DNA from 4 places in the Flavonifractor sp. HCP28S3_F3 genome. Region 3 is predicted to be linked to each of the others. Evidence: riboswitches for the same ligand, from Rfam matches in the RefSeq annotation. Region 3 holds a riboswitch; each other region holds the start of a gene.
The links. A riboswitch is a leader RNA that binds a small molecule or an ion and turns the genes downstream of it on or off. The one in region 3 is predicted to bind cobalamin.
Positions count from the first base shown of each region.

Region 1: it holds a riboswitch for cobalamin, as region 3 does, so the genes downstream of both, ACTNB1_RS04120 (energy-coupling factor ABC transporter permease) here and ACTNB1_RS03395 (polysaccharide deacetylase family protein) in region 3, are expected to answer to the same signal.
Region 2: it holds a riboswitch for cobalamin, as region 3 does, so the genes downstream of both, ACTNB1_RS02725 (hypothetical protein) here and ACTNB1_RS03395 (polysaccharide deacetylase family protein) in region 3, are expected to answer to the same signal.
Region 4: it holds a riboswitch for cobalamin, as region 3 does, so the genes downstream of both, ACTNB1_RS09420 (S-layer homology domain-containing protein) here and ACTNB1_RS03395 (polysaccharide deacetylase family protein) in region 3, are expected to answer to the same signal.

Region 1 covers NZ_JBQHUF010000003.1:29,045-32,276, forward strand. Annotated here, with positions in the region: gene ACTNB1_RS04110 (precorrin-8X methylmutase) at 1-312, shown strand, start outside; gene ACTNB1_RS04115 (sirohydrochlorin cobaltochelatase) at 330-1,112, shown strand; cobalamin riboswitch at 1,089-1,282, shown strand; gene ACTNB1_RS04120 (energy-coupling factor ABC transporter permease) at 1,316-2,035, shown strand; gene ACTNB1_RS04125 (energy-coupling factor ABC transporter substrate-binding protein) at 2,049-2,339, shown strand; gene cbiQ (cobalt ECF transporter T component CbiQ) at 2,342-3,121, shown strand; gene ACTNB1_RS04135 (ATP-binding cassette domain-containing protein) at 3,118-3,232, shown strand, end outside.
Region 2 covers NZ_JBQHUF010000002.1:14,280-17,511, forward strand. Annotated here, with positions in the region: gene ACTNB1_RS02720 (glycogen synthase) at 1-1,409, shown strand, start outside; gene ACTNB1_RS02725 (hypothetical protein) at 1,488-1,775, opposite strand; cobalamin riboswitch at 1,900-2,085, opposite strand; gene ACTNB1_RS02730 (NADH-dependent [FeFe] hydrogenase, group A6) at 2,200-3,232, opposite strand, start outside.
Region 3 covers NZ_JBQHUF010000002.1:165,889-169,120, forward strand. Annotated here, with positions in the region: gene ACTNB1_RS03385 (ethanolamine utilization protein EutH) at 1-387, shown strand, start outside; gene ACTNB1_RS03390 (cupin domain-containing protein) at 406-846, shown strand; cobalamin riboswitch at 891-1,073, shown strand; gene ACTNB1_RS03395 (polysaccharide deacetylase family protein) at 1,333-2,106, shown strand; gene ACTNB1_RS03400 (S-layer homology domain-containing protein) at 2,319-3,232, shown strand, end outside.
Region 4 covers NZ_JBQHUF010000009.1:57,754-60,985, reverse strand. Annotated here, with positions in the region: gene ACTNB1_RS09435 (ABC transporter ATP-binding protein) at 1-322, shown strand, start outside; gene ACTNB1_RS09430 (hypothetical protein) at 389-685, opposite strand; gene ACTNB1_RS09425 (cysteine-rich small domain-containing protein) at 701-979, opposite strand; cobalamin riboswitch at 1,671-1,931, shown strand; gene ACTNB1_RS09420 (S-layer homology domain-containing protein) at 2,120-3,232, shown strand, end outside.

The DNA.
Region 1 (3,232 bases), on a different contig from region 3:
GCACGGGGAGAGACCCGGGCCACCGTGTCCATGGAGCGGGCGGCGGCGCTGGAGGGCCCTGTGATCCTGGCCGTGGGCAACGCCCCCACCGCCCTGGTGCGGGCCTGCGAGCTCATTGAGGAGGGCAAGTGGGCTCCGGCCCTGATCATCGGTGTGCCGGTGGGCTTCGTCAATGTGGTGGAGAGCAAGGAACTGCTCCTCACCATGGACACCCCCCACATTGTGGCCCGGGGCCGCAAGGGTGGCAGCAATATCGCCGCCGCTATCTGCAACGCCCTGCTCTACCAGGCCAGCAACAACGCCCGGGAATGAACACAGGAGGAAGTACCATGGAAGGAAAAGCCCTGCTGGCGGTGTCCTTCGGCACCAGCTATGCCGATACCTTAGAGAAAAATATCGCGGCCATCGAGCGGGACCTGGCCGCCGCCTTTCCGGAGCGTACCCTCCGACGGGCCTTTACCAGCGGCATGATTCTGCGCCGCTGGAAACGGGAGCGGGGTGTGGAGATCGACGACGTGCCCACCGCCTTGGAGCGGCTGGCCGGAGAGGGATATACCGATATCCTGATCCAGCCCACCCACGTGATGAACGGGGAGGAGTACCATAAGCTGGCCGATCAGGCGGAGCAGTTCCGGGGCCGGTTTGACAAGCTGACGGTGGGGGTGCCCCTGCTGACGGCAGCGGAGGACTACCTGGATCTGGGGCGCGCCCTGATGGAGATCCTGCCGCCCAGGAGCGAGGAACGGGCGGTAGTCTACATGGGCCACGGCTCGGAGCATCAGGCCAATTCCGCCTATGCTCTGATGGAGTATGCATTCCACGACCTGGGTCGGAGCGACGTCATTGTAGGCACCGTGGAGGGTTACCCCAACTTTGACGCTGTCCTCCGGCGGCTGAAGGAGCGCCCCCAGGTAAAAGAGGTGGAGCTGCGGCCCCTCATGACAGTGGCCGGTGACCACGCCAAAAACGACCTGGCCGGCGATGAGCCTGACTCCTGGAAAAACATTCTGGAGGGCATGGGCTATCAGACCAGCTGTGTCCTCACCGGTTTGGGCGAATATCCACGGGTACGGGCTATGTTCGTGGAGCACGCCAGACAGGTCCAGGCATAAGCCTGTTGAGATAGATGGGGCCGGGAAAAGGGAAGTCGGGTGCAATTCCCGCGCAGTCCCGCTGCCGTAAGAGAAGAGCCGTCGGGCACCATGTCACTGGGGAGACCTGGGAAGACGCGCGGCGGCAGAGAGGCTCGAGCCGGAAGACCTTGCCCGGTCCGGAGATCCAAATACCTACGAGTGATAGGAAAGGATGAATGATTATGAGACGATCCAAACGAAATCAGATGCTCCTCACGGTGGGGATGCTGGCGGCATTGGCGGGGATGTTCACCGTAAATGCCGGGGCCATGCATATCGCCGAGGGCTACCTGCCGGTAAACTGGTGCCTGCTGTGGGGCGCGGTGTGTATTCCCTTCGTGGTGGCGGGCTTCTTCTCCATTAAGAGACGGATTGAACAGGCACCCCGGGCCAAGATCCTGCTGGCCATGTGCGGAGCGTTCGCCTTTGTGCTGTCCGCGCTGAAAATCCCCTCCTTCAACGGCTCCTGCTCCCACCCCACCGGCGTGGGCCTGGGCGCCATCCTGTTTGGGCCCCTGACTATGGCGGTGCTGGGCCTTATCGTTCTGCTGTTCCAGGCCCTGCTGCTGGCACATGGCGGCCTCACCACCCTGGGGGCCAACACCTTCTCCATGGCCATTGCCGGGCCCATCCTGTCCTGGGTGGTCTACAAGCTGCTGCGCAAGGTCAATGCCCCCGCCGCCGTGGCGGTGTTTGCCGCTGCCGCCCTGGGAGATCTGTTTACTTACGTGATTACCTCCCTCCAACTGGGGATCGTAAACGGCGGTATGGTGAAGTTCCTTACCATCTTCGCCGTCACGCAGATACCTCTGGCCATCGCCGAGGGTCTGCTCACCGTGGTGATCTTCAACGTGCTGGAAAAGTACAGCAAGGCCCAGCTCCAGGAGCTGCGGGTGCTGTGAGGAGGGAACGGACATGAAAGTTTGGCAGAAAAATTTGATCCTTATTCTTCTGGTGATTGCCCTGGCCGCTGTGCCCCTGTGGCTGCTGCCCAACGCCGAGTTCGGCGGGGCCGACGGCGCGGCCGAGGAGGCCATTACAGAGCTGAATCCCGATTATGAGCCCTGGTTCGAGCCCATTCTGGAGCCCGCCAGCGGCGAAGTAGAGTCCCTCCTCTTTGCACTCCAGGCCGCCATCGGCGCGGGCGTTGTGGGCTTTGTACTGGGCCGGTTAACCAAATCCGATAAAAATAAGGGAGAGAAGTGACCATGGGCACCGACCGCTACGCCTATCAGTCCCGGCTGCGCCGGGTTTCCCCCCTGCCCAAGCTGGCGCTGGCGGCGGTGGCTCTGGTGGTGTGCCTGTGCTGCGACAGCGTGTGGGTGGGCCTGACCACGGTGGTGGTGATGGGGATCCTCATTACCGCCCTGGGAGGCCTGCCGGTCAGGGTCTACCTCCACTTCCTGAAGGTGCCTCTGGCCTTCCTGGTGATCGGCGGGATCACGATTTTGATCCACAGCTACCCGGCGGGAACGGTGGTCGTGGCCGCCATCCCGGTGGGAGAGCGGCTGTGGGGCTTTACCGCCGGAGACCTGTACCAGGGAGCCCGGTTGTTCTGCAAAGCCATGGGCGCTGTGGGGTGCATGTACTTCTTGTCCCTCAACACTCCGGTCACAGACCTGACCATGGCGCTGGAGAAGCTCCACGTGCCCCGGCTGCTGGTGGAGCTGATGGAGCTCATTTACCGCTTCATTTTCGTGCTGGCGGAGACGGCGTCCAACATCCGTCTGGCCCAGGAATCCCGTCTGGGCTATCAGGGCTTCCGCCGGTCGGTGCGTTCCCTGGGTGAGCTGTCCTCCATGGTCTTTCTCCGGGCCTGGCGCAAGGCCCAGAGCATTTATACCGCCCTGGAGTCAAGGGGGTATGCCGGCAGTCTCACCACCCTGGCCGGAGACTATACGCCCGGCCTGTGGCTGATCCCGGTGACGGTGGGGGTAGTTGGAGGACAACTGCTCGTGCTATGTTTGGAAAGGATGGCGGTAGGATGAATCCCGCGATCGAAACAAGAGAGCTGTGTTACGCCTATGAGGACGGAACCACCGCTCTGGACCATATTACGCTGTCCGCACAGCGGGGGAGCATCACCGGCATTTTGGGGG
Region 2 (3,232 bases), 150 kb from region 3:
TCAAGACGGGAGGCCTGGGGGATGTAATGTACGCTCTGCCCCGGGAGCTGGCCCGGCTGAACTGTGACGTCCGGGTGATTCTGCCCCGCTATGCCTGCATCCCTCAGGAGTATCAGAACAAAATGGTCTACCGGGGCGAGTTCTACATGGACCTGGGCAAGACCGGACGCAATTACTACGTGGGGATCATGGAGTACATCTGGGACGGCGTCGTGTACGACTTCATCGACAATGAGGAGTTCTTCTCCTGGGGCAACCCCTACACCAATCTGGTGGACGACATCCCCAAGTACTGCTTCTTTAGCAAGGCCGCTCTGGCTGCCCTGAACTATATGAACTGGATTCCCGACGTGGTCCACTGCCACGACTGGCAGGCCGCTCTGGTGCCGGTGTATCTGCGCACCCTGTTCAAGGATTCCCCGGTTGGCCGCGCCAAGTCGGTCATCACCATCCACAACCTCCGCTTCCAGGGTGTGTACAACATCCCCACCATCCAGTACTGGTCCGGCCTGCCTGACGAGGCGTTCGGCATGGGCGCTCTGAAGCAGGACTGGGTGGAGGCCAACATGCTCAAGGGCGGCCTGGCCTACGCCGACCGCATCACTACCGTCAGCGGTACCTACGCCTGGGAGATCCAGACCAGCGAATATGGCGAGCGGCTGGAGGACCACCTGCGCTATCACAGCGGCAAGCTTCGGGGCATCGTCAACGGCATTGACTACGACATGTGGAACCCGGAGACCGATCCCGCCCTGGCGGAAAACTACGGCCTGGGCAACGTGCTGGACCACAAGATGGCCAACAAGCTGGCTCTCCAGAAGGAACTGGGCCTGGAGCAGGATACTGGTAAGTTTGTCATTGGCCTGATCTCCCGTCTTACCAATCAGAAGGGGCTGGACCTGGTCAACGCCATCATTCCCCAGGTGCTGGACGGCAACACACAGGTGGTGGTTCTGGGTACCGGTGACAAGCAGTACGAGGACGCCTTCCGGGGCTACGAGGGAGCCTACAAGGGTACCTTCAGCGCCTGCATTCAGTATGACGAGGGGAGAGCTCACCGCATCTACGCCGGTGCTGACGCCCTGCTGGTGCCCTCCCGCTTTGAGCCCTGCGGACTGACCCAGCTCAACGCCATGCACTACGGCACCCTGCCCATTGTCCGGGAGACCGGCGGACTGAAGGACACCGTGGAGCCCTACAACGAGTTCAACGGCGAGGGCAACGGCTTTACCTTTGACCGGTATGACGCGGGCCTGCTGCTGGGCGCCATCAACCGGGCCAAGACCCTCTACTTCAACAACCGCTATCACTGGGACGAGGTGGTCCAGCGGGATATGGCGAAGGACGTCTCCTGGGAGCGGTCGGCCAGACAGTACAAGGACCTGTATCTGGAACTGACTCAGTGGTAAGACGCTGAACGCTGACATAATACACGTAAAAAACCTGCCGCAGATCATCTGCGGCAGGTTTTTTGTATCAACGTGCCTTCAGGACTTTGCTTCCGGTGTGACCGAGCGGGATGGGGAAATACGGTCTGCCTGCCGGAAGGCGCTGCCCAGAGAGCCAAAGGAGGCGGCCAATCCCATGCGCAGATAGGGGGGCAGCTCCTCCCGCAGCGGCATGCGTCCCAGTCGGGTGCGCAGAGCCTCCAGCACCGCCAGCTGAGCCTGCTGCTCCGGCGTTAGGGGAAGCACCGGCTGAGACGGGCGAGCAGTTCTCGGCTGAGGCCGCTTTGCCCAGTCGCGGAAGGGATGCCGCTGTGTCTTTTTTTGCATGGTGTGCTCCTCCTTTCGTCCGTATGCCCGCCGGGGCAATAAAAAAGTCCGCTTTCCGGAGAAAGCGGACTGCCAGGCTGTCAAAGCGCGACAACGCTGGACAGGCCTCTTTCTGCGGAAGATTCCCATCCGCCCGTTCCAAGCAGGTTTCCTGGCTCACGGCTCCACGCTTGCCGCGCCTTCTCGTCCCGTGGGCGGGACAATGGCGGTGCTGCGGCTCGCTCCCCGTTTACAGTGACCGGATCGCTCGGGATTTACACCCGATTCCCTTTTCACCCAGCAGAACTGGGCACTTGGAGGGCTGTTTTATCTTTAAATCCATTCTAAGGGATGGGACTGGTGCTTGTCAAGGCCCACGAGCACCGAGCACATATGTATGCCGGAAGCGGGCGGGCGCCTTGGCGTCCGCCCGCTTCTGTTCCAGTCACTTGACCAGTTCGTTATACAGTCCTCTGGGGGTATAGGTGGTGTGGAGCAGCTCATGGGACCTGTGACCGCAGGGCTGGCCCAGGTACTCCTCATACAGCTTCAGCAGATCGGGGTTCTCGTGGCTCTTACGGAGGGTCTTGGACTCGTCCTCGCTGTACAGGGCCCGCATCCGCTTCTCCCGGTAGCCCTCCTCCCGGTTCCGGGGCTGGCCACCGCCGTTAATACAGCCGCCGGGACAGCCCATGACCTCGATAAAGTGGTAGGGGGAGGTGCCTGCCGCTACGTCCCGCATGAGGATGTCCGCCCCCTTCAGGCTGGAAGTGACCGCAATGCGGGCGGTGACGCCCTCCAGGAAGGAGTACTCGGGCAGCACGTTCTCAAAGGTCACTGCCGCCTCCTTTACCAGCTCCAGGCCCACAATGGGGGCCACGTGGAGGCCGTCGAAGGGCAGCTCCCGACCGGTGGTCAGCTCGTACACGGTGCGCAGGGCGGCCTCCATCACGCCGCCGGTGACGCCGAAAATGTCGGCAGCGCCGGAGCACAGGCCCAGGGGATCGTCAAACTTCTCGTCGGGCAGGTTAACAAAGTCGATGCCGGCGGATTTAATCATCCGGGCCAGCTCCCGGGTGGTGAGCACCGCGTCCACGTCCCGGCGGCCCACCACCTCCATCTCCGGACGCTGGATCTCGTACTTCTTGGCGGTGCAGGGCATGACGGAGATCATGTAGATGTCAGCCGGGTCGATGCCCACCTTTTCCGCGTAGAAGGACTTCACCAGGGCCCCCATCATGGTGTGGGGGGACTTGCAGGTGGACAGGTGGTCCAGCTCATTGGGGAAGGCGTGCTCGATGTGCTTGATCCAGCCGGGGGAGCAGGAGGTGAGCATAGGCAGCACCGCATCCCCGCCGGTGAGGGCAGACTTCAGCCGCTGGAGCAGTTCGGTGCCCTCCTCCAGGATGGTCAGGTCGGCGGCAAAGTCGGTATCGAATACGTGGTCAAAGCCCAGGGCGTGGAGGGCGGCGGCGATC
Region 3 (3,232 bases):
CAGATTGGCATCGTGCTGATCGGCGCCTTCCCCATGGTTAAGTTCATCACTGATACCTTCGGCGGCGCCCTGAAGAAGATCGGCAGCGCTCTGGGTATGGACGAGAACGGCTCCGCCGGCATGGTGGCCACCCTGGCCAATAACATCGCCATGTTCAACATCATGGGCGATATGAACCCCAAGGGCAAGCTGCTCAACGTGGCCTTTGCTGTGTCCGCTGCCTTCGTGTTCGGCGACCACCTGGGCTTCACCGCCGGTGTCAACCAGTCCATGGTTACTCCCGTGATCCTGGGTAAGCTGGTGGGTGGTATTACCGCCCTGATCGTTGCCAACGCTCTGGCACCCAAGCTGCTGGGCAAGATTGAATCCACTAAGGTTGAGGCTTAACAGAAACAGGAGCATATTATGAATGTTAGTGAAGCACTGATTCGCGAGATCGTCAGCAAGGTGCTGGAGGAGGCCGCCGGCAAGGCTGGTCCTGGCTTTGTCAAAGAGGTGGACCCCAGCGGTATCATCGGCATCAAGACCAGCACCGTCAAGTGCGAGCCCTTCGAGCAGGAGGGTGTCAAGCTCAAGGACGTAGTCACCCTGGAGGAGGCCCCCCGCATGGGCTGCGGCATTATGGAGCTGGACCACACCAGCTTCGAGTGGACGCTGACCTATGACGAGTACGATATGGTCATCGACGGCACTCTGGAGATTGAGATCGACGGTCGTGTGATCTCCGGCGGCCCCGGCGACATCATCTACATTCCCAAGGGAAGCCACATCCACTTCCAGACCCCGGATAAGACCCGGTACGCCTATTTTGTCTATCCTGCCAACTGGCAGGAGATGGCAGACTAATCTCCTCGTTCCGGCCACCCTTCAGGGCGTGCCGGAGAAAAAGTAAATCATATGGGTATGCAGGTGCGCTTGAAGGCGCACAGAAAAGGGAAGCGGGTGAGAATCCCGCACAATGCCGTTGCTGTATTGGCAGAGCGGCTCTCATATGTCACTGGAGCAAGCTCCGGGAAGGCGAGAGCCGCGCTGAATGCCTGAGTCAGAATACCTGCCTGCATATGACGCACAGGAATCCTCTCCGGTCCAGAGGGGGTGCGCACAGCCATCGGAATCCGATGGTCAGAGGGCTGCACCCTTTTTGGGTGCAGCCTTTTTCTTTACCCAAAGCGGAACTCCTCACACAGGCGTATGTGCGCGGGAAGCCCGTTCATTTTCCAACCCTCGTGAAGACGGGAACGGATGCCGATGAAGGCAGCCGTTCCCGTTTTCAATTGCCCCCTTCTGTTCGGGTGAGCCTCAACATAAACTGGCACAAAGGAGGGTTTTGTTATGATGGGAAAGATCTTATTGCTCCGGAAAAAGCCGCTGACCATCCTGGCCTGTGTCCTGGCTGCTGCACTGATGTTCTATGTGGTGAATTATCCCTACGCAGTGAGCGCGGCGGCAACCAAACGCCAGCTGCCCATCTATTGTGTCCAGAGGGATCAGAAGATGATATCCATTTCTTTTGATGCCGCCTGGGGGAACGAGGACACCCAGCAGCTCATTGACATTCTGGGACAGTATGATGTGAAGGCTACCTTTTTCGTGGTGGGTGCCTGGGTGGACAAATATCCGGAATCGGTAAAAGCTCTGGCTGATGCGGGGCATGAGGTGATGAATCACTCGGATACCCATGCCCACATGTCCCAGCTGAGCAGCACGGAGATCGTTGCGGATATCAATGCGTGCAATGATAAGATAGAGGCGGTTACAGGAGTACGTCCCACCCTGGTTCGGCCGCCCTATGGAGAGTATGACGACCATGTGGTCTCCGCCATACGCTCCATGGACATGGAGCCCATCCAGTGGGACGTGGACAGTCTGGACTGGAAGGACCTTTCGGCGGCGGATATTACCCAGCGGGTGGTGAGCAAAGTACAGCCTGGTTCTATTGTCCTGTTTCACAACGCTGCCCTCCACACCCCGGAGGCCCTGCCCGGTATCATTGAGACCCTGCTCCAGGAAGGTTATACTTTTGTGCCCATCTCCCAACTTATTCTGCCGGGTACCTATAATACCGATTATATAATCGATCACACTGGACGCCAGTGTCCCTGCTAAATATGCAGAAAAAGGCCGCTACTTCCGTGCGTAAGCACTGAGGCAGCGGCCTTTTGGCAGGATGCGCATAAATATATATTCTGCATATATGCGAAATTTATGTATTTTTATTCTTGACCTGACCAAGGGATGGTGGTATCATTTCTCAATAATATCCGGTGTGCACGAATATTATTCACTCCAAACCGGAAGGAAAGAGAATGGTGATCAGCATGAAGCAACACAAGCCCCTTGGGAAGGCGCTGTCTCTGGTGATGGTATGCGCCCTCCTGCTGTCCCTGTGCGTGTTCCCGGCATCCGCTGCCGAGCCGTCCGCACCTGCCGCCGAGTTCGTCAACACCAGTGACGACAGCGGAGACAACATGATCTCCCTCACCAGCGAGCGGACCTTTAAGGCCAGTATCCCGGTGGATATGACCGAGGCGGAGGCCAAGGCTGCCGCTGAGACTGCGGTATGGTCTCTGGTCCGGGATTCCGACCAGGAATATGTGGATGAAACCCTGTTCCCCAACCAGTCCCAGGGCGGCCCCCTGAGCGGCTGGCTGTGTGCCGACGGGGAGACCTCCTTCTTCAGCAACATCGTGTCGGGCGCCGAGACTGTGGACGGCCAGGTCTATCTGACCGTCACCTTTGACAACAGCTGCTACTTCGGCGACGATCTCAGCGTGCCCCATGTCAATGGCGGCTACTACCTGGACGTATGCGGCTATTTTGACCTGACCGCCGCAGTGGATGGAAAGACCGTAGGCTCCGTGGACCTGAAGGTGGCTCCCTACGACAACTTCCACACCATGTCTGAGATCTATGCCCAGATTGACGAGATCGTGTCCTTCGCCAAGGAGAACACCGACCTCTATGTGGAGAAGTTCTCCATGGGCAAGAGCCAGGGCGACAACGGCATGGAGAGCCTGGACATGCCCTACCTGATCGTGGCCAAGAGCAAGGCTGCGGTGGACAAGTGGCAGCAGATCAAGGCTGAGGCTGAGAGTGATCCCACTGCCCTCATCCAAAAGATTGAGGACGGCTCTCTGGGAGACTACCAGGTGCCTGTGCTCTACTCCAACGTCCACGCCAATGAGGTGGCCGCCGCCGACGGCGTATTGACCTTTGCCTGGATGCTGGTGGA
Region 4 (3,232 bases), on a different contig from region 3:
GGCCCGGACGCTGGCCCAGGAACCGGAGATCATTTTACTGGACGAGCCCACCAACCACCTGGATCTGAAGCACCAGACAGAGCTGGTGAGCTATCTTAAAAACTGGTCTCAGGAAAAAGGACGGACTGTCATCGGCGTACTCCACGACATCAACCTCTCCCTGATGCTCTCCGAGCAGCTTTTGTTTTTGAAAAATGGTTCTGTGGCAGGGATGGGGCCTGCCAATATGCTTCTAACAAGAGAGTTTCTCCATGAAGTTTATGATATGGACGTAGCCTCATATATGATGGCCTCCCTCAAGCGTTGGGAGCAGGTATCTTAACGGTATTCGGACATGCAGAAAAGCACATGGCCTGTCCCTGCGTCGGGTACAGGCCATGTGCTTTTTCTATTTTTCCCAGGGCGTGTACAGACAATAGGCCGGACAGAGCTCGCCCATATAGATCCATACATTTTCTCCCATTTCGATGGGCTCCCCGAAAACCAGGTTAGGAACCATCAGCTTCAGAGTGGTGCGTTTGAGACCCTTGATGTTTTCCCCCTCCTGAGTGGGAGCCTTGCTGAAATCCTCAATCCGCTGGGCCAGATCGCTGATTCCCAGCTCCCGGGAGAGCCGGGGGATTACCTCATCCTTTACGGCGTATACCACATGATCCGGATTTTCAAACCAGGTTCGACTTATCATAACGCTTGCCTCCTGTCAGTTGGTTTTTTGCGCCAGTTTTTTGATCTCGCCATACTTGCCGATGATATAGTCATAGCCCTCCCTGCGATGGGGAATCAAGCAGCCGCTGCAATCCTTAATCCCCCCAGCAATATAGGTGAAGTTTCCGCCGCATTTATCTCCCAGTGCATACAGCGGGCAGTAGCAGAACAGGCAGTTAAAGTTTTCCGGGTCATTGGTGGAATGGCAGGGGAAGTATTCGCATTTGCTGTTGGAAAAGAACTGAAAGTGCTTTTCGGACGTCGATGATTCCATACCGCTTCTCCTTTCATTTTACTGACTGATACATCACTCATGATATACTGACCGGCGGTGAAACAGAAAAAGGAGGTGCCCGGGCGGCACCTCCTTCTGACAAAAACACGCTGGCCCTAACAAGAAGGCCAGCGAGCAAAGCAACGTACACAACGGAGGACACGCCCGCTGTTTCCCCCTGCATCCTGCCATGGTGCAAGTCTCCTGACTTACGTTATGAGAGCTTGGCTCTCTGCGTCCATTTCCTACCTTCTCACAGGGTCTTCCCCCGCAATGGCGGACTTTCGTCCAGACGGCATACGCCGCTTCGGAATGGCCTCACGTACACAGTGCCGGTCGCGCGGGACTTGGATATCCCATTCGTTTTAGCTGCTGCCTGATCCTTGTCGGCAGGATCGTTACAGCAAACAGCCACACCATGCAATAGATACAGTGATATGAAATTTTCAAACCGGCGGCAAACGCCGGGCCTGGAACCAAGAATGGATTTAAATATAGCATAGCACGCCTTGTGCAGGTTGTCAAATGCTCTTTAATTTGTTTAGAAACAGGGCTCCAAGGGCTCCTTTCTGAAGAAATTTAAAAAATAGCAAAAACAGAATAGCATTTTGATACGGCTTGTGCTATAATGCAAAAGCAACAAGGAAAATTAAATATGAAATCCGGCTTTTGTGGCAAATGCGCGACCCGGCTCCTATGAGCTGGACACGCATCCTTGTTTCTGAACAAGGGAATCAGGTGAGAATCCTGGACATGTTTCGTCCGTGACCCGTCCGTGAAAACGGCGGCAAAGGGGCGATTCTATAGCTGTGATTGTGGAGCAAATCCGTTTTCTGCGAAAGCAGGTCACTGGCGGCTGTAATGGCTTAGCTGGGAAGGCGGCGGATTTGCGTTGGCGGGCATAGCTCCGCCTGGACACATCAGTCAGAAGACCTACTAAGAGCTTACCCCCGGATCTCCGGGGCTGCTCTGACAAAAAATGCCTTATGCGGCAGCACGTTTGTGCTGTCGCTTTCACGCAGTGACGACACAGGAGCGGACAGAATTGTCCGCTCCTTTTTTGTCAGGTACGGCCCCGTTCCAAAAGCCCTGTTTTTTGAAAACAGTTTTTATAAAAATGGTTTGAAGGAGTGGAGCTTTGTGAAAAAAAGGATTCTTTCGTTTTTTCTGGTGCTGTGCCTGACCCTCGGACTTCTGCCGTCGGCGGCACTGGCCGCAGAAACGGCACAGCCGGTGTCCAGCGTCGGTGAGTTTGCCGCCATGGAGCCGGATGGAAACTACGTTTTGACAGATGATATTACAGTGTCTTCCCCCTACGGGCAGCCTTTCAGCGGCAGCTTTGACGGTGGAGGGCACAAGGTAACCCTCACCATTTCCGGCGACAGCAAGCTGGGGCTCTTTTCCGAGCTGTCCTCCGGCGCGACCGTCCGCAATATCATCACTGACGGTTCGGTCAGCGGTACCAGTCAGGTGGGCGGCATCGCGGGCCTCAGCTCCGGTACGATTGAAAACTGTTTGAATACGGCGTCCATCACCGCCGGCAGCAAGTATGCGGGCGGCATCGCAGGACAGTGTACCGGCGGCAGTATCACCGGCTGCGGCAATACCGGAAGTGTGGCGCTCAGCGGAACTGACCAGTACGCTGGCGGCATTGCCGGTCAAACCAAGGCCACTGCCATTACCAACTGCTATAACCAGGGTGAGATTTCCAGTCAACGGAACCGTTCCGGTGCAAACCTGGGCGGTATCGTCGGCTACGCAGGAGATGATTACGGTCGCGGCAGCAGCCTGAACAACTGTTATAGCACCGGCGCCATTACTGTGCAGGAAAAGGCCACCAATTTTGGTGCTATTGCCGGATGGATGTACAATTCCACAGCGGAAAACTGCTATTATCTGGACTCCAGCTGCACCACCGGTACCAACGGCAACAACCAGACGGCTGCCGCTAAAATATCGGAGGAGATGAAGGGTGCGGATTTTGCCGCCGCGTTGGGCGAGGGCTTCCGGGTCAAGGCCGGGGAGTATCCGGTTCTGTCCTGGCAGATCTCTACCGCTTCCACTGTGTTTACCATTGCACCGTCCGCGGCGGAGCTGACCATCCGCAGTGGTGACACCGTCGTGTATTCCTCCAACCAGGGGGAGAGGCGAACCGCCTCCCTGGCCGCCGGCAGCTACACCTACACGGTCAGCTGTGAGGGCTATACGACCCAGAACGGAGAGCTTACCATTTCCGAAGCTCAGGCCAACAGC